DNA from 4 places in the Streptomyces sp. NPDC092370 genome. Region 3 is predicted to be linked to each of the others. Evidence: riboswitches for the same ligand, from Rfam matches in the RefSeq annotation. Region 3 holds a riboswitch; each other region holds the start of a gene.
The links. Region 3 has a riboswitch for cyclic di-AMP ahead of ACIQHQ_RS33240 (M23 family metallopeptidase). Riboswitches for the same ligand answer to the same signal wherever they lie in the genome.
Positions count from the first base shown of each region.

Region 1: linked by a shared signal. The riboswitch ahead of ACIQHQ_RS16905 (M23 family metallopeptidase) and the one ahead of ACIQHQ_RS33240 (M23 family metallopeptidase) in region 3 are both predicted to bind cyclic di-AMP.
Region 2: linked by a shared signal. The riboswitch ahead of ACIQHQ_RS13590 (transglycosylase family protein) and the one ahead of ACIQHQ_RS33240 (M23 family metallopeptidase) in region 3 are both predicted to bind cyclic di-AMP.
Region 4: linked by a shared signal. The riboswitch ahead of ACIQHQ_RS24250 (transglycosylase SLT domain-containing protein) and the one ahead of ACIQHQ_RS33240 (M23 family metallopeptidase) in region 3 are both predicted to bind cyclic di-AMP.

Region 1 covers NZ_JBIVQO010000005.1:17,594-24,584, forward strand. Annotated here, with positions in the region: gene lhgO (L-2-hydroxyglutarate oxidase) at 1-787, shown strand, start outside; gene trmB (tRNA (guanosine(46)-N7)-methyltransferase TrmB) at 905-1,753, shown strand; gene ACIQHQ_RS16895 (PrsW family intramembrane metalloprotease) at 1,813-3,159, shown strand; partial or broken gene ACIQHQ_RS16900 (aldo/keto reductase) at 3,164-3,346, opposite strand; gene ACIQHQ_RS16905 (M23 family metallopeptidase) at 3,473-4,507, opposite strand; cyclic di-AMP (ydaO/yuaA leader) riboswitch at 4,519-4,675, opposite strand; tRNA gene ACIQHQ_RS16910 (tRNA-Met) at 4,975-5,048, opposite strand; gene ACIQHQ_RS16915 (dihydrofolate reductase family protein) at 5,866-6,991, opposite strand, start outside.
Region 2 covers NZ_JBIVQO010000003.1:515,526-522,516, reverse strand. Annotated here, with positions in the region: gene ACIQHQ_RS13610 (exopolyphosphatase) at 1-902, opposite strand, end outside; gene ACIQHQ_RS13605 (DUF501 domain-containing protein) at 899-1,429, opposite strand; gene ACIQHQ_RS13600 (septum formation initiator family protein) at 1,482-1,958, opposite strand; gene eno (phosphopyruvate hydratase) at 2,061-3,341, opposite strand; gene ACIQHQ_RS13590 (transglycosylase family protein) at 3,604-4,308, opposite strand; cyclic di-AMP (ydaO/yuaA leader) riboswitch at 4,313-4,479, opposite strand; gene ACIQHQ_RS13585 (transglycosylase family protein) at 4,708-5,679, opposite strand; gene ACIQHQ_RS13580 (cytochrome P450) at 5,801-6,991, opposite strand, start outside.
Region 3 covers NZ_JBIVQO010000015.1:54,637-61,627, forward strand. Annotated here, with positions in the region: gene ACIQHQ_RS33225 (GNAT family N-acetyltransferase) at 1-1,314, opposite strand, end outside; gene ACIQHQ_RS33230 (HPr family phosphocarrier protein) at 1,494-1,775, shown strand; gene ACIQHQ_RS33235 (GntR family transcriptional regulator) at 1,933-2,628, opposite strand; gene ACIQHQ_RS33240 (M23 family metallopeptidase) at 2,817-3,605, opposite strand; cyclic di-AMP (ydaO/yuaA leader) riboswitch at 3,618-3,782, opposite strand; gene ACIQHQ_RS33245 (M16 family metallopeptidase) at 3,975-5,363, opposite strand; gene ACIQHQ_RS33250 (M16 family metallopeptidase) at 5,360-6,730, opposite strand.
Region 4 covers NZ_JBIVQO010000008.1:157,479-164,469, reverse strand. Annotated here, with positions in the region: gene ACIQHQ_RS24270 (ABC transporter permease) at 1-242, opposite strand, end outside; partial or broken gene ACIQHQ_RS24265 (ABC transporter ATP-binding protein) at 246-1,115, opposite strand; gene ACIQHQ_RS24260 (outer membrane lipoprotein carrier protein LolA) at 1,156-2,406, opposite strand; gene ACIQHQ_RS24255 (polyprenyl synthetase family protein) at 2,639-3,649, opposite strand; cyclic di-AMP (ydaO/yuaA leader) riboswitch at 4,152-4,327, shown strand; gene ACIQHQ_RS24250 (transglycosylase SLT domain-containing protein) at 4,333-5,112, shown strand; gene ACIQHQ_RS24245 (HAD family hydrolase) at 5,076-5,924, opposite strand; gene ACIQHQ_RS24240 (GNAT family N-acetyltransferase) at 6,111-6,991, shown strand, end outside.

The DNA of each region.
Region 1 (6,991 bases), on a different contig from region 3:
CGGCCTCGCCGCGATACACGTGGGCACGACGGGCATCTGCGACTTCGTCGCGGTCGCCCGACAGCTGGCCCACGGCTCGGGTGCGGAGATCCGCTACGGCACGCGAGTCGTGCGCGTGGACCGGCGCCCCGAGCGGGGGGTCGCCGTGCTGACGGCCGCGGGGGACGTCGTACGCGGGCGGGTCCTGGTGAACTGCGCGGGCCTGCAGTGCGACGAGATCGCCCGGCTCACCGGGGACGACCCGGACATGCGGATCGTGCCGTTCCGTGGTGAGTACTACGAGCTGGCCCGGCCGGAGCTGGTGCGGGGCCTGGTCTATCCCGTGCCCGACCCGGCGTTCCCGTTCCTCGGGGTGCATCTCACGCGCGGAATCGACGGGGGCGTCCATGTCGGGCCCAACGCGGTCCCGGCGCTGGCCCGCGAGGGGTACGGATGGGGCACGGTGCGTCTGCGCGAACTGGGCTCGACCCTGGCCTGGCCCGGCTCCTGGCAGATCGCCCGCCGGCACTGGCGGTACGGGACGGGTGAGCTGCGGCGGTCCCTGTCCAAGGCGGCGTTCACGGACGCGGTGGGCAGGCTGCTGCCCGCGGTGGCCGAGGGCGATCTGGTGCCGACAGCGGCGGGTGTGCGCGCCCAGGCGGTCCTCCGCGACGGAACCCTGGTCGACGACTTCCTGATCCGCGAGGGCCCTCGCGCGGTGCACGTCCTGAACGCGCCGTCGCCCGCGGCCACGGCGTCCCTGCCGATCGGCCGGGAGGTGGCACGGAGGGCACTGGCCGCGCTGTGAGCTCTCCGGACGCCCGGCGACCCCGCCGAGCCCGGTCGCTCCCGCACCCCGGCGGCAGACGCAGGCACCCCCACCGGCGGGTACGCACCGCACCACCGCCGTAAAATCGAGGGCACTGTGTCTGACTCCGTGAACCCCCCCGAAGACCCGCACCCGCACGCGCACGCCCACCCGCAGGCGCCCGGGGACTCCGTCCGGCGTACCCGGGCCAAGGGAGAGCCGCGCTTCCCCTACGGGCCCAAGGCCGATCCCGCCGGGTCGCACTTCGAGCGGCGCATCCGGAGTTTCCAGCCGCGGCGCAGCCGCGTCACCGCCGGCCAGGCGGACGCGCTGCAGCGCCTGTGGCCCAAGTGGGGCCTCGACATCGACGGCCGGGCCCTCGACCTGCCCGAGCTGTTCGGCAACGACAACCCCGTCGTCCTGGAGATCGGCTTCGGCATGGGCGAGGCCACCGCCCAGATGGCCGCCGCCGACCCCGCCACGAACATCCTCGCCGTCGACGTCCACACCCCCGGCCAGGGCAACCTGCTCAACCTCGCCGACCGCAACGGCCTGTCCAACATCCGGGTCGGCAACGGCGACGCCATCATCCTCCTGCGCGAGATGCTCGCCCCGGCCTCCCTCGACGGTCTGCGCGTCTACTTCCCCGACCCCTGGCCCAAGAAGCGGCACCACAAGCGAAGGATCATCCAGCCCGACTTCCTCAGTCTCGCCGCCACCCGCCTCAGGCCCGGCGCGATCCTCCACTGCGCCACCGACTGGGAGCCGTATGCCGAACAGATGCTCGATGTCCTCACGGCACACCCCTACTTCGAGAACACGCAGGCCGACGGTGGCTTCGCGCCGCGCCCCGACTTCCGTCCGCTGACCCGTTTCGAGGGCCAGGGACTGGACAAGGGACATGTCGTGAACGACCTCCTCTTCCGTCGCGTACAGCACGTGAACCAGTCCCCCGCCGGCGCCTGACCACCCCTGGCACCTCTCCCGCCTGCGGACAGCGCCCATCCGTCGTTAGGGTCAATGCCGTGGCCACCAGCCCCCCACACCCGTCGTACCCCAGCGGTCCCACCGACGGCGCGCCCTTCGTCGGCTCAGGCACAGCCGGCTCCTCGCGGCCCGCCCACTGGTGGCAGCGCGCCTGGGTGCGCTACGGCGCGCTGAGCACGCTCCTCGCGATATCCGGCCTGGTCATCCTCGCCCTGGTCCGCGAGGAGACCGGCACGGAGGGGTTCCTGGTCGGGCTGGGGCTGGCCGTCCTCCCGGTGCCCCTGCTGATAGCCGCGTTCCGCTGGCTGGACCGGGTCGAGCCCGGCCCCTGGCGGAACCTGCTGTTCTGCTTCGCCTGGGGCGCCTGCGCGGCGGCGCTGATAGCGATCGTCGCCAACAGCTTCGCGACGAGATGGATAGCGACGGCGACGGCGGACCCGTCCAGCGCTGACACCCTGGGTGCGACGGTGATAGCGCCGGTGGTCGAGGAGTCGGCCAAGGCGGCGGCCGTCCTGCTGGTCTTCCTCTTCCGTCGCCGCGACTTCACCGGCATCGTCGACGGCGTCGTCATAGCCGGAGTGACCGCCACCGGCTTCGCGTTCACGGAGAACATCCTCTACCTGGGCACCGCCTTCGGCACCGACCAGCTCACCGGCGGCACCGGCATCGCGTCCGTCACGGCGGCGACCTTCTTCGTGCGCATCATCATGTCGCCGTTCGCGCACCCGCTGTTCACGGTCCTCACCGGCATCGGCTTCGGCATCTCCGCCATCTCGGCGGAGCGCCGGCGTCTGCGCCGCGTCGCCTTCCCGCTGTCCGGGCTGCTGCTCGCGATGGGCATGCACGCGATGTGGAACGGCTCGTCGGCGTTCGGCGAGTACGGGTTCTTCGCCGTGTACGCGGCGTTCATGGTGCCCATCTTCGGGCTGCTGACGTGGCTGGTGATCTGGACCCGGCAGCGGGAGCTGAAGACCGTGCGGGCGGAGCTGCCCGCCTACGCCGTGGCCGGCTGGCTGACCCCCGCCGAGCCGTTCGCGCTCGGCTCGATGCGGGCCCGGCGGATCGCCCGCCAGTACGCCCGCCGGCACGCGGGCAGGGCGGCGGCCCGGGAGGTGGCGCGGTACGAGGCGTACGCGACATCGCTGGCATTCCTGCGGCACCGGGCCCGGCGGGGCGGCACCGGCTCCGGCTTCGCCGTGCGGGAGGGGGAGCTGCTCGGCGAGTTGTGGCGGCGCCGGGAGGTGGCCCGCCCGGCACTGGACCACGCGGCCCGGATCACGGCCCCTCCGGTTCCGGTGGTGGCCCCGCCCTGGCCGGTGTACGGCGTGCACGGCTACGGCCACCAGCCGGCGCCCTACCCCGCGTACAACCCGTACCGTTTCTGAGGGCTCAGGCCGAGGCCTGAGTGAGCCGATCGAGCTGGGCCTGCGAGAAGGTCGGCTCTCCGACGCCGGCCAGTGCGGCCGGCTGCTCCACCGTCCGTGCGGAGGCGATCGGCGCTGCCACGGTCGGCCGGGCGGCGAGGCGGGCGAGGGCCGGCGCGGCCACGGGGACGTCCTGCTCAGCGGCAACGACCGCAGGGGAACCTCGTTCCACCAGGGATGCGAAGCTCCCGCCAACACCGCGCCGGAAAACCGGCGGCCCTGACGTCGAGGGGTCGTCGTCAGGGCCGCCGGTGCTGCAACGGATCTGTGCGGCTTACGGGTTCAGTCCCTTGCCCCGCAGCCACGCCATCGGGTCGATGCCGCTCGCGGATCCACCGGAGTGGACCTCCAGGTGGAGGTGCGCCCCGGTGACGTTGCCGGTGGCGCCCACGCGGCCGATGACGTCGCCGGTGCTGACCTTCTGGCCGACGCTGACGCCGATGGACGACTGGTGCGCGTACCAGATCTCGGTGCCGTCATCGAGGGTGAGGACGGTCTTGTAGCCGTACGAGCCGTTCCAGCCCGCCTCGGTGATGGTGCCGCTGTGCACCGCCTTGATCGGCGTGCCCGTGGGGGCGGCGAAGTCGAGGCCGGTGTGGTAGCCGGAGGACCAGTAGGCACCGGCCTGGCCGAAGCTGGAGGTGATGGTGTACGAGGAGGTCGGCAGCGTGTACTGCTTGGCGAGGGCGGCGAGCCGCTCGGCCTCGGCCTTCTTCTCGGCCTCCTCCTCCGCCTTCTTCTTGGCTTCGGCGGCCTTGGCCTTGGCTTCCTTCTCCGCCTTGGCGACGGCTTCCGCCGCTGCCTTCTCGGCGGCGGCTGCTGCGTCCTGGGCGGCCTTGGTCTCGATCTGGTCCTGCTGGAGCTCGACCTGCGCCATGATCCGGGCGCGCAGCGCCTCGCCGGCGCCCGCACCGGAGGTGCCCTGCTCGGGTTCCGCCGTGGCGGTGCCGAGGCTGCTGAGCGGGGTGGCGGAACCTTCGGGGGTGTCGTCGTCCGAGATGAGGGAACCCACCGAGGGCAGGTCCGGCACGGAGATGGACACCGGGGGCTTGCCGGTCTGGGCGCTGGCCATGCCGCCGGCACCCACGGCTGCTATGACACCGACGCCGAGGACGGTGGAACTGCGGGCGAGACCTCCGCCGCGCTGCTTGGTGACGCGGTGCCGGCCACGGACGGGACGGATGGACTCCTCGGTGGGGTTCCACTCCTGGAACGGGCCCTCGTCGGTGCGCTGACCGCCGTAGCCGAAGGTGTCGGTGTCGCGCTTCGGCGCGAACGGGGCCGCGGGGGCAGGCCGGTTGGACGCCACGTGGGCGTGCTCCTTTCCTTCCTTCTCGCCTACCGGGTTAGCTGACGGGTTCGGAGCAGGAAGGTCTCCTACGCGCGTATACCCGCCGTGCTTCCACGGTGGCATCCGCGCGATTCACCCCAAGTGGTGGTTCCCCGGTTCCCTTTCGGGATTCGGCGCGTGCGCACGGAGCCGCCTTCTGTGACGGCTGGGACGACCGCGCTGCGTTATCGAACGTTAATGGAGGCGCGAGGGGTATTCCAGCGATTCCACTTGATCATTAACCTTTTTCACGCGGACTTACCTGCCATGACCGGCTTAAATCGGACGAGTTGACCGCATCACAAGTGACTGACGAGTTTTGACGGTGCGTCAGTTGTTATGCGCGGTGGGACGGTTCGCTCACCGACCGTAAGGGACGTCGGCGGTGTGACGAGGAAATGCACCGAGGGCCGGAACCCTTTCGGATTCCGGCCCTCGGCCTTCAGTAGCGGGGACAGGATTTGAACCTGCGACCTCTGGGTTATGAGCCCAGCGAGCTACCGAGCTGCTCCACCCCGCGCCGTTGTGACTCCAGTGTACGCCATCCGCGGGACGGTTCGCGCACACCCACCGCTCAGCCGCCCAAGGTGCCCGCGTGGGTGAGGGTTTCCCGGGCGGTGAACGGGTCGTCGGACCCGGCCGGCCGGGTCCGTACGGCCGGCTTGTGAGCGGCGGGGACGGGCCGGCCGATCCGTTCCCGCCGGGCGTGTGCCGCACGGTCTCGGCGGCCCGGGCCCAGACCGACCCGGCCCAGCCGGCCCGCGATGCACCCTCTCCCCGGTGTGCGGCGCGGCGTGGCCGACCAGGCGTCCATGATCTGCCGGCCTTCTCGGCGTGCCGCCGCTCGGCGGTGACGGCGAACAGCGGGGCCCGTGTGCGGCGGCCAGGGCGTCCTCGCGCTCCGCGGCGCAGCCCCGGCCCTCCGCGTCGCCGGCCGGACAGACGACGGTCTCGTACGCCCCCGGCCCGGTGCCGGTACGAGCCGTACGCGCTGTCCCGCATTGTGAGGTACGCCTCACCGCCGGGGCTGCCGCCCGGCGGTGAGGTGCTCGCGCACGGCATTCGGCCGAGCCCGGCCGACGAGGACACCGGGTGCGCGAAGGGGGTGTCGGGGGGGGAGGGCCGGGCCCATGGTGCGGGCGACCGGGCCGTCGGACCGGCGGGAGGGGACGAGGAGGGCGAGTGCGATGAGCGGCGGCTGGAAGAACAGTGCTGCCGTCCTTCGTCTGCGCGCCGGCCTGATGGCCGCCGCCTCCGCGCCGTCGTCCCGACCCTGGAGGCGGCGCGACCCGGACGGCGGTGCGGACGGGGGATGTGTCGGGCCGATCGGCCCGCACTCAGCCCGGGAGGTGGCGGTTCGGGGCCTTGGCCCGCTCTTCGTGCTCCGGCAGGACGACGACCTGCGCTCCGGCGGCCGAGAGAAGGCCGCTGCCGTCGGCGTCGGCGACGAAGGTGTCCGGCTCCCGCCAGGCCGTGACGACCCGCCGTACGCCCGCGTCGAGGATCAGCCGGGCGCAGGGTGCGGGGCGGGAGGCGCGGCGGGCACAGGGCTCCAGGCTGCTGTACACCGTCGCGCCGGGGAGGCGCGGATCGGCCGGGTCGAGCTTCGCCAGGGCCGCCTCCTCGGCGTGCACGACCGGGTCGCCGGCCTCGCGGGAGTGGCCGCGGGCCAGTTCCGTGCCGTCGGCGGCGACCACCACCGCCCCCACGCTGAACGCCGTGTCCGAGGGCGGGCAGCGACCGGCCAGTTCGCAGGCGAGGGCCAGCCAGTGGTGGTCGGCCGCGGCGGGCAGCGGGCCGGTGCCCGGGGCCGTCGGCTCGTAGCGCATGAGGACGACGTCCTCGATCCGCCGTGACTCCAGCAGCCGGAGGCGGCCGCCCTGGTAGCCGCCGGGGCCGAAGAGGCGGGGCGCCCGGGGGTCGCCCACGAAGAGCGGGGCGAGGACCAGTTGGAGTTCGTCGGCGAGGCCCTGGGTGAGGAGCTGGGTGTGGATCAGGCCACCGCCCTCGACCATGAGCCGGCGTACCCCCCGGACGTCGTGCAGGTGCGTGAGGAGCCGCCGCCAGTCGAGGTCGGGCCCGAGCGGGACGACGTCGGTGGCGAGGTCGAGGGCACGGGCGCGGCCGGCTCCCCGGTCGGTCGTGTAGAGGACCTTCTCACCGCCGGTGTGCCAGAAGCGGGCGTCCGGGTCGAGGTCGCCGGAGCCGCTGACGGTGACCTTCAAGGGGTACTCCGGTTTCCCGGCGGCCGTGCGGGTGGCCCGGCGCGCCTCGGAGTTCACCAGCAGCCGGGGGTTGTCGGCGCGGATGGTGCCGGCGCCGATCAGGATGGCGTCGACGGAGGCCCGGACCTCGTCGACCCGGTCGAAGTCGGCCGGGCTCGACAGGAGCAGGCGGTCGGGTCCGGTGTCGTCCAGGTAGCCGTCGAGAGAGACGGCGGCGGACAGCAGGACGTACGGGTGA
Region 2 (6,991 bases), on a different contig from region 3:
TCGCTCACGACGACCTCCCGTGCCCCGATCCGCTCCATGACCGACAGGAGCACGAGGGCGCCCGCCCCGATCACGTCGACCCGGCCCGGGTGCATCGAGGGCACCGCCGCGCGCTCGGCGTGGGTGGAGCGCAGCAGCCACTCGGTGATCTCACGGACCCGGTCGTGGGAGACACGGGAGTGGTGGATGGCCACGGAGTCGTACGCGGGCAGTTCCTGGGCGATCGCCGACACGGTCGTCACGGAGCCGGCCAGGCCGACCAGGGTGCGCGCCTCGCGCAACGGAACCGTCCGCTCGGCGAGGTCGAGCGCGGCCTCGATGTCGGCCCGCATCGCCGTGATCTGTTCCTCGGACGGCGGGTCGCTGACCACTCCGTCCCGGACCAGGTGCCGCTCGGTCATCCGGACGCAGCCGATGTCCACCGAGCGGGCCGCCCGAACCCGGTCGTCGCCCACGACGAACTCGGTCGAGCCGCCGCCGATGTCCACGACGAGGTAGGGCTTCGGCAGGTGGTCGCGCCCGACCAGCTCCTTGGTGGCGCCGGTGAAGGAGAACGCGGCCTCCTGGTCCCCGGAGATCACCTCGGGCTCGACGCCCAGGATGTCCAGCACCCCGCTCACGAACTCGTCCCGGTTCTCGGCGTCCCGGGAGGCGGAGGTCGCCACGAACCGCAGCCGCTCCGCCCCGTGCTCCTTGATGATCCCGGCGTACTCGCGGCACGCCGCGAAGGTCCGCTGGAGCGCCTCGGGAGCGAGCCGGCCGGTGCGGTCGACGCCCTGCCCGAGCCGGACGATCGTCATCCGGCGGTCCAGGTCGACCAGCTCACCGGTGCCCGGGTCAGCCTCGGCGACCAGGAGCCGGATGGAGTTCGTCCCGCAGTCCACGGCGGCGACCCGGGTCACTGGGCGTCCGCCTCGGCGGTGGTCACGCACGGCCCCTTGCGCCACCACTGAGGCAGCATCGCGATGGCCTCGTCCCCGAGCGGGTTCACTCCGGGGCCCGCGGCCAGCGAGTGGCCCACCAGAACGTGCAGGCACTTCACCCGGTCCGGCATGCCGCCCGCGCTCGGGAAGTTCTTCAGTTCCTCGATCTCGTCGCGCCGGCGGATGTAGTCCTCGTGCGCGGCGCGGTACGCAGCCGCCAGCTCCGGGTCGGAGGCCAGCCGCTCGGTCATCTCCTTCATCACGCCGTTGGCCTCCAGCGTGCCGATCGCCGAGGCGGCGCGCGGGCACGTCAGGTAGTACAACGTGGGGAACGGTGTCCCGTCCGGCAGCCGCGGGGCCGTCTCGACGACGTCCGGCTGTCCGCACGGGCAGCGGTGCGCGATCGCGCGCAGACCGCGCGGGGGCCGGCCGAGCTGCTGCTTGAAGGCCTCGACGTCCGCGTCGGTGGGCTCGGTGCGCGGGGTGGTCGGCGGGGGCGTTTCCATGACTGTCTTCAGGCTGTCTTTCTCTGGGTTCAGGTCACTGACTGGGGCCGGGTCACCGGTCGGAGGCGTCGGCCTTGTCGACCCCGTCCCAGACGTTCGAGTACCAGGGGCGGTCGGCCGCCCCCAGGTCGGTGCGCGACTGCTTCGCCGCGTGCGGGTCCACGACGATGAAGCCCGTCTCCCCCGGCATGACGTAGTGCAACCGCTGCCGGATCTGCTGCTCGGCGTAGGCGTCGTCCTGCCAGCGCGCCTTCAGGTCACGCAGCCGTTCGACGCGCTCGCGGGCCTGCCGCTGTTCGCGCCGGAGGTCGTCGATCTCGGCGCGCTGCGAGACGTACTCGCGCATCGGGTAGGCCAGGGCCACGATCAGCGAGCACATCACCAGGGCGAGCAGCGCCGCCCGGCCGGTCAGGCGTGAGCGGCGGGCCTGGCGCTTGGTCTGGGAGCGGTAGACCCGGGCCGCGGTCTGCTCACCGAGCAGCCGGATCCTGGTCGCGGTGGAGAACCGGTCCCGGTCCTTCACGGCCATCTGTCCGCCTCCCGCTCCACCGTCCTACGCGCGTACGTCCCCGGACACGGTACGGGACCGAGTACGGGGACGTACGTACGACGCTGCCTCGTGTGGCCGGGGTCAGCCCTTGAAGCGCGGGAAGGCGCTGCGGCCGGCGTACACCGCGGCGTCGTCGAGGATCTCCTCGATGCGCAGCAGCTGGTTGTACTTGGCGACGCGCTCGGAGCGGGCCGGGGCACCGGTCTTGATCTGGCCGCAGTTGGTGGCGACGGCCAGGTCGGCGATGGTGACGTCCTCGGTCTCGCCGGAGCGGTGGGACATCATGCACTTGAAGCCGTTGCGCTGGGCCAGCTCGACGGCGTCCAGGGTCTCGGTCAGCGAGCCGATCTGGTTGACCTTGACCAGCAGGGCGTTGGCGGCGCCCTCCTCGATGCCGCGGGCCAGGCGCTCGGGGTTGGTGACGAACAGGTCGTCGCCGACGAGCTGGACCTTGTCACCGAGCTTGTCGGTGATGGTCTTCCAGCCCTCCCAGTCGTCCTCGAACAGCGGGTCCTCGATGGAGACGAGCGGGTACGCGTCGACGAGCTCCGCGTAGTACTCGGTCATCTCGGCCGCCGAGCGCTCCTTGCCCTCGAAGGTGTAAACGCCGTCCTTGTAGAACTCGGAGGCGGCGACGTCGAGCGCCAGGGCGATCTGCTCGCCGGGGGTGTAGCCGGCTTCCTTGACGGCCTCGAGGATGAGGTCGAGGGCCTCGCGGTTGGAGCCGAGGTTCGGGGCGAAGCCGCCCTCGTCGCCGAGGCCGGTGGCCAGGCCCTTGCTCTTCAGGACCTTCTTCAGCGTGTGGTAGACCTCGGCGCCCCAGCGCAGGGCCTCGGAGAAGGACTCCGCGCCGATCGGGGCGATCATGAACTCCTGGATGTCCACGTTGGAGTCGGCGTGCGAGCCGCCGTTCAGGATGTTCATCATCGGCACCGGCAGCAGGTGCGCGTTGGGGCCGCCCAGGTAGCGGAACAGCGGCAGGTCGCTGGCCTCGGAGGCGGCGTGGGCGACGGCGAGCGAGACGCCGAGGATGGCGTTGGCGCCGAGCGAGCCCTTGTTGTCGGTGGCGTCCAGGTCGAACATCGCCTGGTCGATCAGGCGCTGCTCGGTGGCGTCGTAGCCGACCAGCTCCGGGCCGATCTGCTCGATGACCGCGAGGACGGCCTTCTCCACACCCTTGCCGAGGTAGCGGTTCGAGTCGCCGTCGCGGAGCTCGATGGCCTCGAAGGCGCCCGTGGAGGCGCCGGACGGGACGGCGGCACGGCCGGTGCTGCCGTCGTCGAGGCCGACCTCGACCTCGACCGTGGGGTTGCCTCGGGAGTCCAGGATTTCCCGGGCTACGACGACGTCGATGGACGGCACGAGCATCTCCTTCTTCATGTGACGCGGGACGCGGGCCCCGTGGACCCGGCGAGGTGCGGGCCCGTGGTGGCTCGCGACACGAGCCTAACCGGCTCCGGGCGATCGGCCACCGGGTCGCCCACCCCATGGACAGAACCGAGAGTAAATTGTTTCCGAACGGAACAAAGCCGGTTGCCGAAAAAACCCCGCCCCGGCGCGTACGGGGGATGACGCACCGGGGCGGGGAGCACGAGGACCCTGGGCGGGTCCGGCCGGCCGCTGCTTACTTCAGGTGCAGCTGCTGGCCCGGGTAGATGAGGTTGGCGTCCTCGACGATGTCCTTGTTCAGCTGGTAGAGCTTCTCCCAGCCGCCCTTGACCTTCTCCGCCGTGGCGATCGAGCTCAGGGTGTCGCCCTTGACGACCTTGTACTCGCCGTCACCCTTCTTGACCTTCTTGCCGGTCGGGGTGGTGACGGTCTTCTTGGCGGCCGGGCGCTCGTCGGAGCGGGAGGCCGGCTGCTGCTCGGTCTGGCGGGTCTCGGTGCTCTGCTGGCTCTGCTGGCTCTGCTGCGAGGAGCTGCCGGAGTCGCTGGAGGAACCGCCGCCGGTGTAGCCGGCGCTCGACAGGCCCTTGCCGCAGACCGGCCAGGCGCCCTTGCCCTGGCCCGCGAGGACCTTCTCGGCGATCTCGATCTGCTGGGCCTTCGTGGCCTGGTCCGCGGTGGAGGCGTACTTGGTGCCGCCGTAGCCGGACCAGGTGGAGGCGGAGAACTGCAGACCGCCGTAGTAGCCGTTGCCGGTGTTGATGGACCAGTTGCCGCCGGACTCGCACTGGGCGACGGCGTCCCACTCCGAGGCGGTGGCGGCGGAGGCGTTACCGGCCGCCATCAGCGGGGCGGCGACGGCGGCACCGGTGACACCGGCGATGGCGATGGCGCGAGCGGCCTTGGACGGACGGCGGTGCGTGCCCTTACCGGAAAACAGCATGGAGAGATCCCCTCACCGACGCCTGCGAGGTGAGCTGTCGGGTTCGGGCCGGTTGAGTTGCCCGGCCGCGCCCCTCCCGGGACACGGCTTCACCCCAAGCCCTTCCGGCACAACCGGCCGGTCGGGCACTTACCTTGGGTCCCCCGCTCCTGCCTACGGCGCTTGACGCGACGACTGTTCCCGTACGGCCGCTGGCAGGATTCGGCGTTGCGGCAGCCGGGGCTCGCGGTGACGAGCAGTCACGACCGTAGACACGCGATCCACGGAATTTCAAAGACGATCAGGGCTTCTGAGATCTATCTCTCACGGGCCTTATACGGGACATTCGGTGCGAAACGTGACGTGAACTCACCCGCTTTCGGGACGACTTCGGCCCTCGTTTCCGCACTGCCCGAACGGCTACCTCTCGTCCGCTTCGACCCCTGTCGTGAGCGTCTGACCGGGGAGGATGAGGTTCGGGTCGCCACCGACGGTCTGCTCGTTCCCGTCGTAGAGGGAGTTCCATCCGCCGTCGACGTCAAGGGAGTCGGCGATGGACCAGAGGCTGTCGCCCACGCCGACGATGTAGGAGCCCTCGGACGAGCCCCGGGAGGCGTCGTCGCCGCGCGAGGCGTGGCGGCCCGAGGACGAGCCCTCGCTGCCGTTCGCGGACGCGGAGTCCTCCTCGGCACTGGGGCCTCGGTGGCGGCCGGAGCCGGTGTCCGTCAGGGCCGAAGAGTCGCCGCCCTGGCGTGAGTTGCCGGACTCGTCACCCCCGGGGGCGGCGGAGGGGGAACTGCCGGACTTCTGATCCTGCTCCCGCCCCCGCTCCTGAGGTGCGGAATCAGATGACTTGTCCGACTTAGGGGTTTCATCCTCCTGGGTCGACCGCCCGTCAGGCGACGACGAAGGGCTTGAGGAAGGCTCCGAAGAAGGGGACGGCTCGGAGCCGCCGAGCAAACCGGACGAGTCCACCTCGCCGGATGATGCGGACGAGTCGGACGCTTCCGCCCCCTTGTCCTGCGGGAGGCCGGAGAGCAGGCCGCAGGTACGCCACGCGCCGACCCCCTGGTCGGCGAGGATTCTCTCGGCCACGGATATCTGCTGGGAGCGACTGGCCAGGTCGGCGCTCGCGGCGTAGTCGAGGCCGCCGTAGTTCTCCCAGTCCTCCTGGGACAACTGCAGGCCGCCGTAGTAGCCGTTGCCGTCGTTCTGGCTCCACGCGCCGCCGGTCTCGCAGTCCGCGACCCGATCCCAGGTCGTGCCGTCGGCCGCGCTGGCACCGGAGGCCCCGAGGAGTGGGATCGCGATGGCGGAGCCGGTCACTCCGGCCGCCACGAGGAGCGCCGGAGCCTGGCGGGGGCGACGGTGCCGACCGTTCCCGGAGAGCATACGGAGACCTTTCACACGACAGCGGTGACCGACGCGTCCGGCATCCCGGCCGCGTTGATGGGTGAACGTATCGGCAGGAGATCACTTGTCACAAGTTAATGCCGCGTAGATCACGTGAAGATCACAGCTCTGATGTTTCGTCATGTTCAACCGCTGCGAACTCCACCGGCAGGGTGCGCAGCCCGCGCATGATGAGGCCGCCGCGCCACCGCAGCTCGGCCGGGTCCGCCGCGAGGCGGAGGTCCGGGAGGCGGGTGAGGAGGGTGGCGAGGGCGGTCTGGCCCTCCAGGCGGGCGAGCGGGGCGCCCAGGCAGTAGTGGATGCCGTGGCCGTAACCGAGGTGCTGGTTGTCGCGGCGGGACAGGTCCAGCACGTCCGGGTCGGCGAACCGCTCCGGGTCCCGGTCCGCGGCGGCCAGGACGACCAGGACCGGGTCGCCCGCGTCGATGTGCTGCCCGCCGAGGGTGAGGGGCTGCGTGGCGAACCGCCAGGTGGCGAGCTCGACGGGGCCGTCGTAGCGCAGGAGTTCCTCGACGCCGGTCTCCAGGAGCCCGCTCTCCCCGGCGGCGAGGGACGCCTGGAGCCGGGCGCGCTGCTCGGGGTGGGTGAGCAGGGCGTAGGTGCCGTTGCCGATCAGGTTCACGGTTGTCTCGAAACCGGCGAACAGCAGGATGAAGGCCATGGCCGCCGCCTCGTTCTCGGTGAGGTGCTCACCGTGGTCGGAGGCGCGGATGAGACCGGAGATGAGGTCCTCGCCGGGGGCGGGCTCGGCGGGCAGCGCCTCCCGCTTGCGGTGGATGAGGTCGGCGAGGTAGCCGCGCATCTTCTTCACCGACCGCGCCACGCCACCCCTGGGACCGCCCTGGTGACGGATCATCATGCCCGCCCAGTCTCGGAAGTCGTCCTGGTCCTCACGCGGGACGCCGAGCAGGTCGCAGATGGCGTAGATGGGCAGCGGGAAGGCGAACTCGTGGATCAGGTCGGCGGACCCCTTCCGCGCGAACCCGTCGATGAGGGTGTCCGTGAGCTCCTGCACCCGTGGCGCGAACTCGGCGACCCGGCGGGGCGTGAACGCCTTGGACACCAGTCGCCGCAGCCGGGTGTGGTCCGGCGGGTCGATGTTCAGCAGATGCGTCATCAGCTCGGCCTTGCGCTCCCCGGGGATTCCGGTCTTGCCCTTGGCGTGCGCCGGTTCGTCGTGATGCGCCGGGTTCTTGGAGAGCCGGTGGTCGGCGAGGGTCTGCTTGGCGTCGGCGTACCGCGTGACCAGCCAGGCCTCCACGCCGCTGGGAAGCCGCGTCTTGTGGACGGG
Region 3 (6,991 bases):
GGTGAACTTGCGGGGGTTGCCGATGGACTCCAGGTACATGAGGACCACGTCGGTGTCGGGGTCCTCGTACCAGTACTGCAGGACATCGTTGCCGGAGACGTCGGCGCGGTTGCCGGAGGAGACGAAGGTGGAGACGCCGGTCACGCCCGTGACGCCGCCGCCGCGCCGGTGCAGCCGGGACAGCAGGGCGATGCCGATGGCGCCGGACTGGGCGAACAGGCCGATCCGGCCGGGGCGCGGCACCTCGGGGGCGAGGGAGGCGTTGAGCCGTACCCGCGGGGAGGTGTTGATGATGCCGAAGGCGTTCGGGCCGATGATCCGCATCCCGTGGGTACGCGCCTGCCGTACGAGTGCGCGCTGGCGTTCGCGCCCCTCGGGGCCGCTCTCCGCGTACCCGGCGGAGACGACGACCAGCCCCTGCACGCCGTGTTCACCGCACTCGGTGACGACCTCGGGGACGTGCTCGGCCGGTACGGCGACGACGGCGAGGTCGACCGGGCCGTCGATGTCCCGCACCGAGCGGTGGGCCGGCACCCCGTCGATCTCCTTCTGCCCCTCCGGGAGGGCCTTGTTCACCGCGTAGAGGCGTCCGCCGTACCCGGCGTCGCGGATGTTGCCGAGGACGCTGCGGCCCACGCCGCCCGGCGTGCGCCCGGCGCCGATGACGGCGACCGAGCCGGGGGCGAGCAGCCGCTGCACGGAGCGCGCCTCGGCGCGGTGCTCGCGCGCGTACTGCACGGCGAGGGAGCGGTCGGTGGGTTCGAGGTCGAACTCCAGACGGACGACGCCGTCCTCGAAGCTGCGCTTCTGGGTGTAGCCGGCGTCCGTGAACACCTTGATCATCTTGTTGTTCGCGGGCAGCACCTCGGCGGCGAAGCGGCGGATGCCGCGCTCGCGGGCGACGGCGGCGATGTGCTCGAGCAGGGCGGAGGCGACTCCGCGGCCCTGGTGGGCGTCCTGCACGAGGAAGGCGACCTCGGCCTCGTCAGCGGGTGCGGACGCGGGCGTTCCGTCAGCGCCGATGCGGTCGTAGCGTACGGTGGCGATGAACTCGCCGCCGACCGTGGCCGCGAGTCCCACCCGGTCCACAAAGTCGTGGTGCGTGAAGCGGTGGACGTCCTTGGCGGACAGGCGAGGGTACGGCGCGAAGAAGCGGTAGTACTTCGACTCGTCGGAGACCTGCTCGTAGAAGCTGACCAGGCGATCGGCGTCATCGACGGTGATGGGCCGGATGCGCGCGGTACCCCCGTCGCGCAGCACCACGTCGGCTTCCCAGTGGGCGGGATACTCGTGCCGGTCCGGCGAGGTCTGCATGGGCCCCAGAGTACGGCTAGCGTCCGACAGCGGCGCGAGGCAGTCTGTGGAGGGCGTCAGTCGGGTCGAGGCCGCGATCCGACGGCACCCCGGGACGGTCCTGGAGGACCGCTTCCGGCACAGCTTCACGGTATGGGAAACTGGTCTAGACAACCCTGAAAAGCGAAGGGCAGCAACACATGGCTGAGCGCCGCGTCAACGTCGGCTGGGCCGAGGGTCTCCACGCCCGTCCCGCCTCCATCTTCGTCCGAGCCGCCACGGCCGCAGGCGTCCCGGTGACGATCGCCAAGGCAGACGGCAAGCCCGTCAACGCGGCCTCGATGCTGGCCGTCCTGGGTCTCGGCGCCCAGGGTGGCGAGGAGATCGTCCTCGCCTCCGACGCCGAGGGCGCGGACGCCGCCCTTGACCGGCTGGCCAAGCTGGTCTCCGAGGGTCTCGAAGAGCTTCCCGAGACCGTCTGATTTCCCGGGCGCCCTATCGGGCGTACAGCGAAGGGCTCGTCCGAATTCACCGGGCGGGCCCTTCGCCATTCCCGGACCTCCGGCAGGAATTCTCGAATCAGGGCAGCTTGAATAGGCCCCGTCGAATTAGCCGCTCTCTTTGTATACGGCTGTCGTGTTAATGCCGCAGGCTCGACGTGTTTACGGGATGTTGCGAGTTCCTCACACGCTCGGCGCGCTCCCCGGCGGAGACGAGGCGCAGGCGGTGGGCGCCCGTCGCGCGCTCGGTGTGCAGCGCCGTGACCGCCCGCGCGCGCTCGGCGTCCCCACGCGCCACCGCGTCCACGATCGCGCCGTGCTCGGTCCAGGACTCCACGGGGCTGAGCGGCGCCTCCACCGCGTACATCCATGCGATCTTGTGGCGGAGCTGGGTGAGCATCGAGGTCAGCGCGGGACTGCCGGAGGCCTGGGCGAGCGTCTCGTGAAACCAGCCGCCCAGGGAGCGCAGGTCGTCGCTGGTGCCCCGGCGGGCCCGCTCCTGGCCCAGCCGGACCAGCCCGCGCAGGACCTTCAGATGCGCCTCGGTGCGGCGCTGGGCGGCCCGGGCCGCGCCGAGCGGTTCCAGCAACATGCGCATCTCCAGCAGGTCGGCGGCCTCCTGCTCGGTGGGCTCGGCCACGCACGCGCCCGCGTGCCGACGGGTCACCACGAAGCCCTCGGCCTCCAGGGTGCGCAGCGCCTCGCGGACGGGGACCCGCGAGACGCCGTAGCGGCGCGCGAGGAGTTCTTCGGTGAGCCGGCTGCCGCGCGCGTGGACACCCGCGACGATGTCGTCCCGGATGGCCGTGCACACCGAGTGCGCGGGAATACGCATGCCCGACCTCCGCTTAATCCCCGTGAAACGCCGGCGACCGGCGCGTGTTCCGTGACTCTATTGCAATGAGCCGGAATTTCCGACGGCAGGCGGGAATCCATGGATATTTTTTGGACAGCCCGCCGCCGTGAACGCCGAAAGCCCCGGCTCGGGGAGCCGGGGCTTCGGGGACGGCGACGAGGTGTCGGTCAGACGTTCACGCCGTGCGAGCGGAGGTAGGCGACCGGGTCGATGTCCGAGCCGTACTCCGGGCTCGTGCGGGCCTCGAAGTGCAGGTGCGGGCCGGTGACGTTGCCGGTCGCGCCGGACAGGCCGATCTGCTGGCCGGGGGTGACCTGCTGGCCCACCGAGACGCCGATGGAGGACAGGTGGCCGTACTGGGTGTACGTCCCGTCGGTCATCTTGATCACGATCTGGTTGCCGTAGGAGCCGCCCCAGCCGGCCTCGACGACGGTGCCCGCGCCGACCGCGTGGACGGAGGTGCCGGTGGCGGCATGGAAGTCGACACCGGTGTGGCTGCCGGAGGACCACAGGCCGCTGCTGGTCTTGTAGCCGGTGGAGACGTACGAGCCGGAGATCGGGGACACGTAGGTGTTGAGACGCTTGCGCTCGGCCTCGCGGGCGGCGCGTTCCTTGGCCTCACGGGCCTTCTCGGCCGCTTCCTTGGCCTTCTTGGCGGCCTCCGCGGCCCGCTCGCGGGCGGCCTCCTCGGCCTTCTGCTTGGCGGCGGCCTCGTCGGCGGCCTGCTGCTGCGCGATGGCCTGGGCGTCGATCTGCTGGGCCACGGTGTCGCCCATGGTGACGACCGGGGTGAGGCCCGTCTGCTCGGCGGTGGGCTCGGTGGCGAAGGCCGCGGGGGCCGCCACGGTGCCGATCACGCCGGTGGTGGCGAGGGCCGCGACGCCCGCCGCGCGGGCGGTGCCGCGCTGGATCCTGCTGGGACGACGGTGCTTGCCGGCGGCGCGAGTGAACGCCATGGAATGGCTGGTCCTTTCCTTCCCTCTCGCCTACCGGGTTAGCTGACGGGTTCGGAGCAGGAAGGTCTCCTACGGACTCCCTCGCGACTCGCGCGGGCGCCCGATTCACCCCAGGGACTGCGATGGGTCCCCGGCTCCCCTGGCTCGCGCCGTACGGGGACTCGGCGATGACTGTCCGGTGCCGCGGGTGCGGCGCACTGCCTGACGAACAGCCCGGATGACGCTAAACGGCGCCACTTTCAATTCCCAAACGAATCCCGGTGTTTGTAGCGCATCCCACAGGGCAGACGGGCAACCTCCGTATCAATTCGGGCATAAAGGGGCCCTGGCGCCTTGGAAGGCGGCCAGGGCCCCTGCGCGCGCGTGCCGCTACTCGGCGGCGACGACGGTGACTTCGCCGATGCCGAGGGCCTCCACCGGCGCCTTGATCTGCGTCGCGTCACCGACGAGGACCGTCACCAGACGGTCCACCGGGAACGCGCTCACGGCCGCCGCCGTGGCCTCCACGGTGCCCGTGGCGGCGAGCTGCCGGTACAAGGTGGCCTGGTAGTCGTCGGGCAGGTGCTGCTCGACCTGGTCGGCCAGCGTGCTCGCGACCGCCGCCGCCGTCTCGTACTTCAGCGGCGCCACGCCGACCAGGTTCTGCACGGCGACGTCCCGCTCGGCGTCGGTCAGACCTTCGGCGGCGAGGGTGCGCAGCACCGTCCAGAGGTCCTCCAGGGCGGGGCCGGTGTTGGGTGTGTCCACGGAACCGCTGATGGCGAGCATCGCGGCACCCGTGCCGTCCGGGGCGGACCTGAGGACCTGGCCGAACGCCCGCACGCCGTAGGTGTAGCCCTTCTCCTCGCGCAGGACGCGGTCCAGGCGGGAGGTGAGGGTACCGCCGAGGCAGTAGGTGCCGAGCACCTGCGCGGGCCACACGCGGTCGTGCCGGTCCGGGCCGATCCGGCCGATCAGCAGCTGCGTCTGGACGGCACCCGGGCGGTCCACGATGACGACCCGGCCTGTGTCGTCGGCGGTCACCGGCGGCACGGGGCGCGGCTCGGCCGAGGAGCCCGTCCAGGCGCCCAGGGTGTCCCCGAGCAAGGCGTCGAGGTCGATGCCGGTGAGGTCGCCGACCACCACCGCGGTGGCCGTGGCGGGGCGGACGTGCTTCTCGTAGAAGCCGCGTACGGCCGCGGAATCGATCGTGGCGACCGTCTCCTCGGTGCCCTGCCGGGGCCGCGACATTCGCGAGCCCGCCGGGAACAGCTCCTTGGAGAGTTCCTTGGCGGCGCGGCGGGAGGGGTTGGCCAGCTCGTGGGGGATCTCGTCGAGGCGGTTGCGGACCAGCCGCTCCACCTCGCTGTCGGCGAACGCGGGCGCCCTGAGGGCGTCGGCGATCAGGCCCAGCCCCTTGGCGAGCCGGGAGGCCGGCACCTCCAGGCTGAGCCGGACGCCGGGGTGGTCGGCATGCGCGTCGAGGGTGGCGCCGGCGCGCTCCAGCTCGGCGGCGAACTCCTCGGCGGAGTGCTTGTCGGTGCCCTCGGAGAAGGCCCGGGCCATGATCGTGGCCACACCGTCGAGGCCGGACGGCTCGGCGTCCAGGGGGGCGTCCAGCAGCACCTCCACGGCGACGACCTGCTGGCCGGGGCGGTGACAGCGCAGCACCGTCAGGCCGTTGTCGAGCGTGCCCCGCTCGGGTGCCGGGAAGGCCCAGGGCCGGGCCTCGCCCGCCTGCGGCCGGGGGTGGAAGTCCATCGTGGCGAGCTCGGTCACTTGGCCGCCTCCTCGTTCTCGTCGGTGGCCGCGGCTGCGGTGTCCTCGGCGTCGTCGGTCTCGTCGGCGACGGGCTCGTAGACGAGCACCGCGCGGTTGTCGGGCCGCAGGCGGGCCTTGGCGACCTCCTGGACCTCCTCCGCCGTGATCTCCAGCACGCGATGGACGCCGGTCAGGGCGAGCTGCGGGTCGCCGAACAGCACGGCGTACCGGCACAGTTCGTCGGCTCGGCCCGCGACCGTGCCGAGCCGGTCCAGCCATTCGCGCTCCAGCTGGGCCTGGGCGCGCTCCATCTCCTCGGCGGTGGGGCCCTCCTCGGCGAACCGGGCGAGCTCCTCGTCGATGGCGGTCTCGATGACCGGAACCTCCACGTCACCGGACGTCTTCACGTCCAGCCACCCCAGGGAGGGCGCCCCGGCGAGCCGCAGCAGGCCGAAGCCGGCCGCCACGGCCGTACGGTCGCGCCGCACGAGCCGGTTGTAGAGGCGGGAGGACTCACCGCCGCCGAGGACGGTGAGGGCGAGGTCGGCAGCGTCACACGCGCGCGTGCCGTCGTGCGGCAGCCGGTAGGCGGCCATCAGCGCGCGCGCCGGGACCTCCTCCTCGACGACCTCGCGCAGCTGCTCGCCGATGGTCTCCGGCAGCGACCCGTCGCGCGGGGCGGGCTTGCCGTCGTGACCGGGGATGGAGCCGAAGTACTTCTCGACCCAGGCGAGGGTCTGCTCCGGGTCGATGTCGCCGACGACGGAGAGCACGGCGTTGTTCGGCGCGTAGTAGGTGCGGAAGAACGCGCGCGCGTCCTCCAGGGTCGCCGCGTCCAGGTCGGCCATCGAGCCGATCGGGGTGTGGTGGTAGGGGTGGCCCTCCGGGTAGGCGAGGGCGGTCAGCTTCTCGAAGGCCGTGCCGTAGGGAACGTTGTCGTAGCGCTGGCGGCGCTCGTTCTTGACGACGTCCCGCTGGTTCTCCATCGACTCGTCGTCGAGCGCGGCCAGCAGGGAGCCCATGCGGTCGGCCTCCAGCCACAGCGCGAGTTCCAGCTGGTGGGCGGGCATGGTCTCGAAGTAGTTGGTCCGCTCGAAGCTGGTCGTGCCGTTCAGCGAGCCGCCCGCGCCCTGGACCAGCTCGAAGTGGCCGTTGCCCTTGACCTGGGCGGACCCCTGGAACATCAAGTGCTCGAAAAGGTGAGCCAGGCCGGTACGCCCCTTGACTTCGTGGCGTGAGCCGACGTCGTACCAGAGGCACACCGCCGCGACCGGGGTCAGGTGATCCTCGGAGAGCACCACGCGCAGGCCGTTGGCCAGGCGGTGCTCGGTCGCTGTCAGGCCTCCGGAGCCTGCCTGGGCTGTGGCCGTGTGACCCATGGGCATGTACGTCCCTTCGATCGAAGAGCGGTTGTTCAGACCGCGGATTCCTGCCGGTCCTGCCACTGTATGCAAGCGCGCGAAGCCCTGGTGAAGTTCCCGGCGGCGACCTGGGGCCGGACAGCGCGAGAGGCGTCCTGGACCGGCCCCTGGTCCCGGTTGTCAGTGCGGCGGTCCACAATGGTCGGCGTCAGATCCGGATCGCAGCAGCATGAGCGAGCCGCAGGGGCGGCCGGTGACGAGAGGGCGAGCGCGCGCAGGCCCGAC
Region 4 (6,991 bases), on a different contig from region 3:
ACCACCCCGACCGCCATGGGCAGGAAGAACGGGAGCGTGGCGGCCAAGGCGGTGAAGACCAGGAACAGGCCGTTGTTGGTGATCTGCGCGATGAAGGCCGGACCTCCGCCGCCGGGCGACGAACCGTCCCCTGTCTCGATCTTGACGGCGATGCCGACGAGGATCGGCACACCCGCCAGCACGGTCAGCAGCGCGAGCGTACGCCAGCGCCGGAAGGTGGTGACGAGCTCGTTGCGCAGCAGCCCGACCTCGGCGAGATCGCGCTCCGGTGGTTCGCCGGTCACCCTCTCGCCGGTGACGACGATGTCTCCGACGCCCTGTTCCTTCAGCACCCGGGCCGCCTCCGCCGGGTCCGGCGTGGTCACCACCAGCCGGCCGCGCGCCCCGGCGGACAGCTCGGCGACCGGTCCCTGTGTGATCAGCCGGCCCTGCGCCATCACGGCCGCGTGCGTGCAGACCTGCTCGATCTCGTCGAGGAGGTGGGAGGAGAGGAAGACGGTCGTGCCGTCCGAGGCCAGCTCCCGGATCAGGGTGCGTATCTCCCGCATGCCCTGCGGATCCAGGCCGTTGGTCGGCTCGTCGAGGACGAGCAGCCGGCGCGGCCGGAGCAGCGCGGCGGCAAGGCCCAGGCGCTGTTTCATGCCCAGGGAGTACGCCTTGGCCTTCTTGGACCCGGCGGCCGTCAAACCCACCCGGTCCAGGGCCGAGGCGACCCGGGCCGAGCGGGTGCGTGGGCTGGCGGCCGGGTCGGCGCTGTCGTAGCGGATCAGGTTGTCGCGGCCGGAGAGGAAGCCGTAGAGGGCCGGTCCCTCGATGAGGGCGCCGACGTGCGGCAGCACGGCGCGGGTGGCCCGGGGCATGGGCTGCCCCAGGACCCGGGCCGTGCCGGAGGTGGGCTCGACGAGGCCCATCAGCATGCGGATGGTGGTGGTCTTGCCGGAGCCGTTGGGGCCGAGGAAGCCGAAGACGCTGCCCGCCGGGACGGTCAGGTCGAGACCGTCGACGGCGAGCTGTCCGCCGCGGTAGCGCTTGGTGAGCGCGTGGGTGGCGATGACCGGTTCGCCGGTCTCGGCCCGCGCCTCTTCCTCCGGTTCCGTGGCGGACGGTTCGCCCATCGGCTTCCTCGTTCTCTCGACGTCCCGTACGCCTACGGGCCTACTTCCCGGCGTCGGCCGCCTTCACGAGCGCGTCCTTGGTGACCAGGCCCGCGTAGACCTTGCCGTCGTCGGTGATGAGGGCGTTGACCAGGCGGGTCGAGAAGACCGTGCCCGAGCCGAACTTCCCGTGGACCTTGTCGCCGAGCGAGTCCATGAAGCCGCCGAGGTCGCCGCCGGCCTTGCCCGAGGGCACGCCCTCGCCGCCGGTGTCGAAGGTGGCTATGGCGGTCCAGCCCTCGCCGATGGTCTTCATGCCGTCGTGGCCGCCGAGGACCTTGCCGGCCCCGGGGGCGTGCCCCGGTGCCTCACCCAGGTCGAAGGGCTTGCCCGGCGCCTCGCGCGGCGTCCGACCCGAGGCCTTGCCGGAGTCCTTCTCCTCGGTGACCTTCGCGCCCTTGGGAGGGGTGAAGTCGAAGGTCGAGGCGGCCGGCTTGGCGAAGCTGACCTTCGTGAAACCCGCGTCGACGACGGCGGCGCCGCCGCTCGCCGGGGTGAGCGTGAACTTCAGCGGCATGCCGGTCCGCGCGTCCACCGCCACGGTGATCGCGCCGACCGTCGAGCCGGACTGCTTCGGCTCGACGACCAGCTTGTAAGCGTCGCGGCCGGCGACCTGGGCGGTGCCGTCCACGGTGACGGACGTCGTGTCGTCGACCGCCTTCAGGGCCTCCTCGGCGAAGTCCTTCGGCAGGGCCGGCGGCCGCTGGTCCTTCCCGCGCTCCGGGCTCTCGGAGGCGGTGCCGTGGTAGACCTCGTTGGACTTGCTGTCGTAGCCCCAGACGTCCTTGCCGTTGTGGATGACGCTGTACTCGGCGGCGTTCTCCAGCAGCGACAGCTTCTGCCGGTCCGGGCCGTCGGCCGCCACGCGCAGGGTGTGCGTGCCGGAGGCCAGTTCGGTGAGCTTGGCGGTCGGGTCGGCGGAGGAGCCGCCCTCGCCCTGGCCCGCGGCACCGGACAGCAGGCCGGACTCCAGGCCGCCGAGGTTCGGCAGGCCGAGGTCGGTGCTGATCTTCACCGTGCCGGACAGCTGCTCGACGTCGGACTTGGCGATTTTCTCGATGAGTTGCCGAGCGGTGATCTTCGGGAGGTCGGGGTCGCCGGAGTCGGCGAGTGCGGGGACCAGGCCGATCGTCGCGGCCGCCACCCCGATCACCGTGACCGGGACGATGTACCGCGCGGCTGTGCGCCGCCCGGAGCGCTGCTCGTCGGCCTGCCCGGCGGTCGTGCTGTCGTCGGATGCGTACGGTGCCATGTGTGCCCTACCTCCGTGATCGGCGGCGGCTGTCCGTGTCGTGCACGCACTCGTCCCTGAGCCGCCATTCTCACCCGAACAGGTGAGGAGTGGTGTTTTCCGTGGTGTCCATCTGACCAAATCGGCCAGGGAGATACGTCAGACCCCGGACTCAACTCCGTGTACTGCTCGGGTATGACACGGGCGGGTGTCTTCTCCCCCGACCCGTAGGGGTCGGGGAGAAGAGGAGGCCCTAGCCGGCCCGGTGCACCACCGCGTCGCACAGCTCCAGGAGCGCCGTCTTCGCTGCGCACTCCTTCAGGGGCGCCAGCGCCGAACGGGCGTCCTGGGCGTAGCGCACGGTGTCCCGCCGGGCCTGCTCCAGCGCCGGGTGGGCCCGCAGCAGGCGCAGGGCCTCGGCGTGCCGTTCGTCGTCGGTGAGGTCGGAGTCCAGCAGCTCACACAGGGCGATGTCCTCGGCGAGTCCGAGGCGGGCCGCCCGCTCGCGCAGCCGCAGCACCGGCAGGGTGGGGATGCCCTCGCGCAGGTCGGTGCCGGGGGTCTTGCCGGACTCGTGGGAGTCGGAGGCGATGTCCAGGACGTCGTCCGCGAGCTGGAAGGCGACGCCGAGCCGCTCGCCGTACTGGGTCAGCACGTGCACGACCGTCTCGTCGGCGCCGGACATCATCGCGCCGAAGCGGCACGAGACGGCGACCAGCGAGCCGGTCTTGCCGCCCAGGACGTCCAGGTAGTGCTCGATGGGGTCGCGGCCGTCCTGCGGTCCGGCCGTCTCCAGGATCTGGCCGGTCACCAGGCGCTCGAACGCCTCGGCCTGCACCCGCACGGCCTCCGGGCCGAGGTCGGCCAGGATGTGCGAGGCGCGGGCGAAGAGGAAGTCGCCGGTGAGGACCGCGACGGAGTTGCCCCAGCGGGTGTTGGCGCTCGCGACGCCCCGGCGCACGGCGGCCTCGTCCATGACGTCGTCGTGGTACAGCGTGGCCAGGTGGGTCAGCTCCACGACGACGGCCGACGGCACGATCCCGGGTGCGTGCCGGTCACCGAACTGGGCGGAGAGCATCACGAGCAGCGGACGGAACCGCTTGCCGCCGGCCCGCACCAGGTGCTGGGCGGCCTCCGTGATGAAGGGCACCTCACTCTTGGTGGCCTCGAGCAAGCCTTCCTCGACAGCCGTCAGTCCGGCCTGGACATCGGCTTCCAGAGCCTGGTCCCGCACGCTCAGCCCGAACGGCCCGACGTCGGTCACGAGGGGTCTCCTGTCTGCTGTGTCTGCCGGTGATTACGCGGTTTGTCGATAGGTCGCTGTCCTCACTCGAGTCAGCGTATCCGGTCACGTTTCGATCACCGCCAGCGCCCATGGTTACAGGCCGGGTGGTATCCGATCACGCCCGCTATGTTTTCGATCAACCCATAAGAACAGATATTTATCGACTTACCCAGGGGTACCGAAGTATGCACGATTTGCCGCTTTAGGTAAGTGAATTCCCCTTGGTGGAAATCGCCCCGCCGACTTGTGATCAGTGAGTTGAATCACTTCTTCCGCTTTTCTCTCCCGCCCTCGCACCGACCCGTACCCCCTTCCCCCGAAAGCCAGTTGACCCTTGGCTCCCGCAAAGGATCAAGCGGCCCAAACACCCCCGACCAAGGTCATCCGCGTGATATGTGACCAAGGCGCTTGTTCCCGACATGTGCTCTCGCATACGTTCCCGGCCTGTCCGGCGGACGCCTAATCCTGCCGCCGCCCGGACTCCCCACAGGAACCGACTCACTCACGCAGGGCAGGAGCGGGGGACCCAGGTAAGTCGCCGGTCCGCACAGCGGCACGGCTCGGGGTGAAGCCGCGCACGGCACACAGCGCCGTACGCGGCCGGGCACCTCCCGGCCCGAACCCGACAGCTCACCTCGCAGGCGCCGGAGAGGAATATCGCCATGCCCGGACGAGGCAAGCACCGTCGCCCCAGAATCAACCCGCTGACCCGAGGCTTCATCGCCGCCGGCACCGGCGGAGCCGCACTCACCCTCCCGCTCCTCGGCGCCACACACGCGAGCGCCGCCGAGCCCCAGAGCACACCCGCCGCCGTACAGTCCGTGCCGCGGGCGGTCCAGCCCGCCAAGTCCCTCACGTACACCGTGACCAAGGGCGACTCGCTCGCCCGCATCGCGGACACGTACGACGTCTCGGGCGGCTGGAAACAGCTCTACAAGGACAACCGCGCCGCCGTCGGCGACAACCCGAAGCTGATCCACCCGGGTCTGAAGCTGAAGGTGAAGACCACCAAGGCGCACGCCGCGAAGAAGACCGCGACCCCGTCGTCCGCCCCGGCCAAGCCGGCCGCGAAGCCCGCCACGGGCGTCGCCCAGGCCACCCAGGCGTCCGCGAAGACCTACGCGAACAACCTCGACGGCTGGATCCGCGAAGCGCTGGACATCATGGCGCAGAAGGGGATCCCCGGGTCCTACGACGGCATCCACCGCAACATCATGCGCGAGTCGTCGGGCAACCCGCTGGCGATCAACAACTGGGACTCGAACGCCGCCGCGGGCACCCCGTCCAAGGGTCTGCTCCAGGTCATCGACCCGACCTTCGCCGCGTACCACGTCCCCGGCACCCCCTTCGACCCGTTCGACCCGGTCGCCAACATCACCGCGGCCTGCAACTACGCGGCCGACCGCTACGGCTCGATCGACAACGTCAACGGCCCGTACTGAGCGGTCCCGCCCAGCAGTCGCTCGAGGACGACGGCGACGCCGTCGTCCTCGTTCGACAGGGTGACCTCGTCGGCCACGGCCTTGAGTTCGGGATGGGCGTTGGCCATCGCGACACCGTGGCCGGCCCAGTCGAACATCGGGATGTCGTTGGGCATGTCGCCGAAGGCGATGGTGTCCGCCGGCCGCAGCCCCAGATGCTCGGCGGCCAGCGCCAGGCCCGTCGCCTTGGTGATCCCGCACGGCTGGAGTTCCACCGTGCCGGGCCCCGACATCGTCACCGTCGCCAGTGAGCCGATCACCGAGCGGGCCGTCGCCGCCAGTTCGTCGTCCGACAGGTGCGGATGGCGCAGCAACACCTTGCTGATGGGCTCACCCCACAGGTCGTCGCGCCGGTCGACCCGTACCGCGGGCAGGGTCGGGTGCGGCATGAGATAACCCGGCTCGATCAGCGTGAGCCCGTCGACCCCGTCCTGGTCGACCGCCGCGTACACCTGCCCCACCTCCGCCTCGATCTTGCCGAGGGCGGTCTCGGCCAGTTCCCGGTCCAGGGTGATGGACCACAGCAGCCGGTCCGCGCCGGCGTCGTACACCTGCGCGCCCTGCCCGCACACCGCGAGTCCCCTGCATCCGAGGTCGTCCAGGAGCGGCCGCACTCTCGGCGCCGGCCGGCCCGTCACCACGAGGTGCTGGGCACCGGCGTCCGCCACCCGCGCGAGCACGGCGAGGGACCGGTCGGAGAGGGTGTCGTCGCCGCGCAGCAGCGTCCCGTCCAGATCGGTGGCGATGAGTGAATGTGCGAGGGGTGCGGCCATGATCAGAGAATACGGACAACGCGCCCCCTCGTTTCATCGCCCGACGGACGCCGATTGCCCGGTTGAAGGCCTCTGCACCGGTTGGCAACAACATGCTCCGCTACCTACCGGAGAGGCCGCATCGAGCGGTACCTTCCATGTGTCCAGGGGGGACTTGATCGGGGGGTCAGGTTGAGCAGTGGGCGCATTCGCGTGGCTGGGCCCGGGGAGCTCGATGAAGGGGAGAGGGAGCGCTGGCGTGCGCTGCGCGCGGTCTCCGAGGCACCGCGCAACCCCTTCATGGAACCGGAGTTCACCGAAGCCGTCGGCCGGGTCAGGCCGCGGGCCCGGGTCGCCGTGGTGTACGAGGGGCCGGAGCCGGCCGGCTTCCTGCCCTATGAGCGGGGCCCGTTGGGGCAGGGCCGGGCGATCGGTCTCGGCGTCTCGGACGCGCAGGGCGCGATTCTGCGGCCGGGGCTGAACCTGGAGACGGGCGAACTGCTGAGGGCCTGTTCGGTGTCGAGCTTCGCCTTCGACAATCTGGAGGCCGAACAGCGGCTGTTCGTCCGGTACGCGGCCGCGGAGCACGCCACCTACGTCATCGACGTGGAGAAGGGCTACGAGACGTACGAGTCGGTGCTGCGCGCGCAGTCGCCGAAGTTCCTGAAGACCACGCTGGCCAAGGAGCGCAAGCTGGGCCGACAGGCCGGTGAGCTGCGGTTCGTGTTCGACGAACGCGACCCTGCCGCGCTGCGCACCCTCATGGGGTGGAAGTCGGCGCAGTACCGCAGGACCGGGCGCCGGGACCGGTTCGCCCAGGAGTGGATCATCCGGCTCGTCGGGCAGCTGGCCCGGACCCGGGCGCCGGAGTGCAGCGGCACCCTGTCCGTGCTGTACGCCGGTGAGCGGCCCGTCGCCGCGCACTTCGGGCTGCGCTCGGCCTCGGTACTGGCCTGCTGGTTCCCGGCCTACGACCCGGAGTTCGCGAAGTTCTCACCGGGTCTGGTGCTGCACCTGCGCATGGCGGAGGCGGCGGCCGCCGGTGGCGTCGGCATGCTCGACCTGGGCCGGGGCGCTGCCGAGTACAA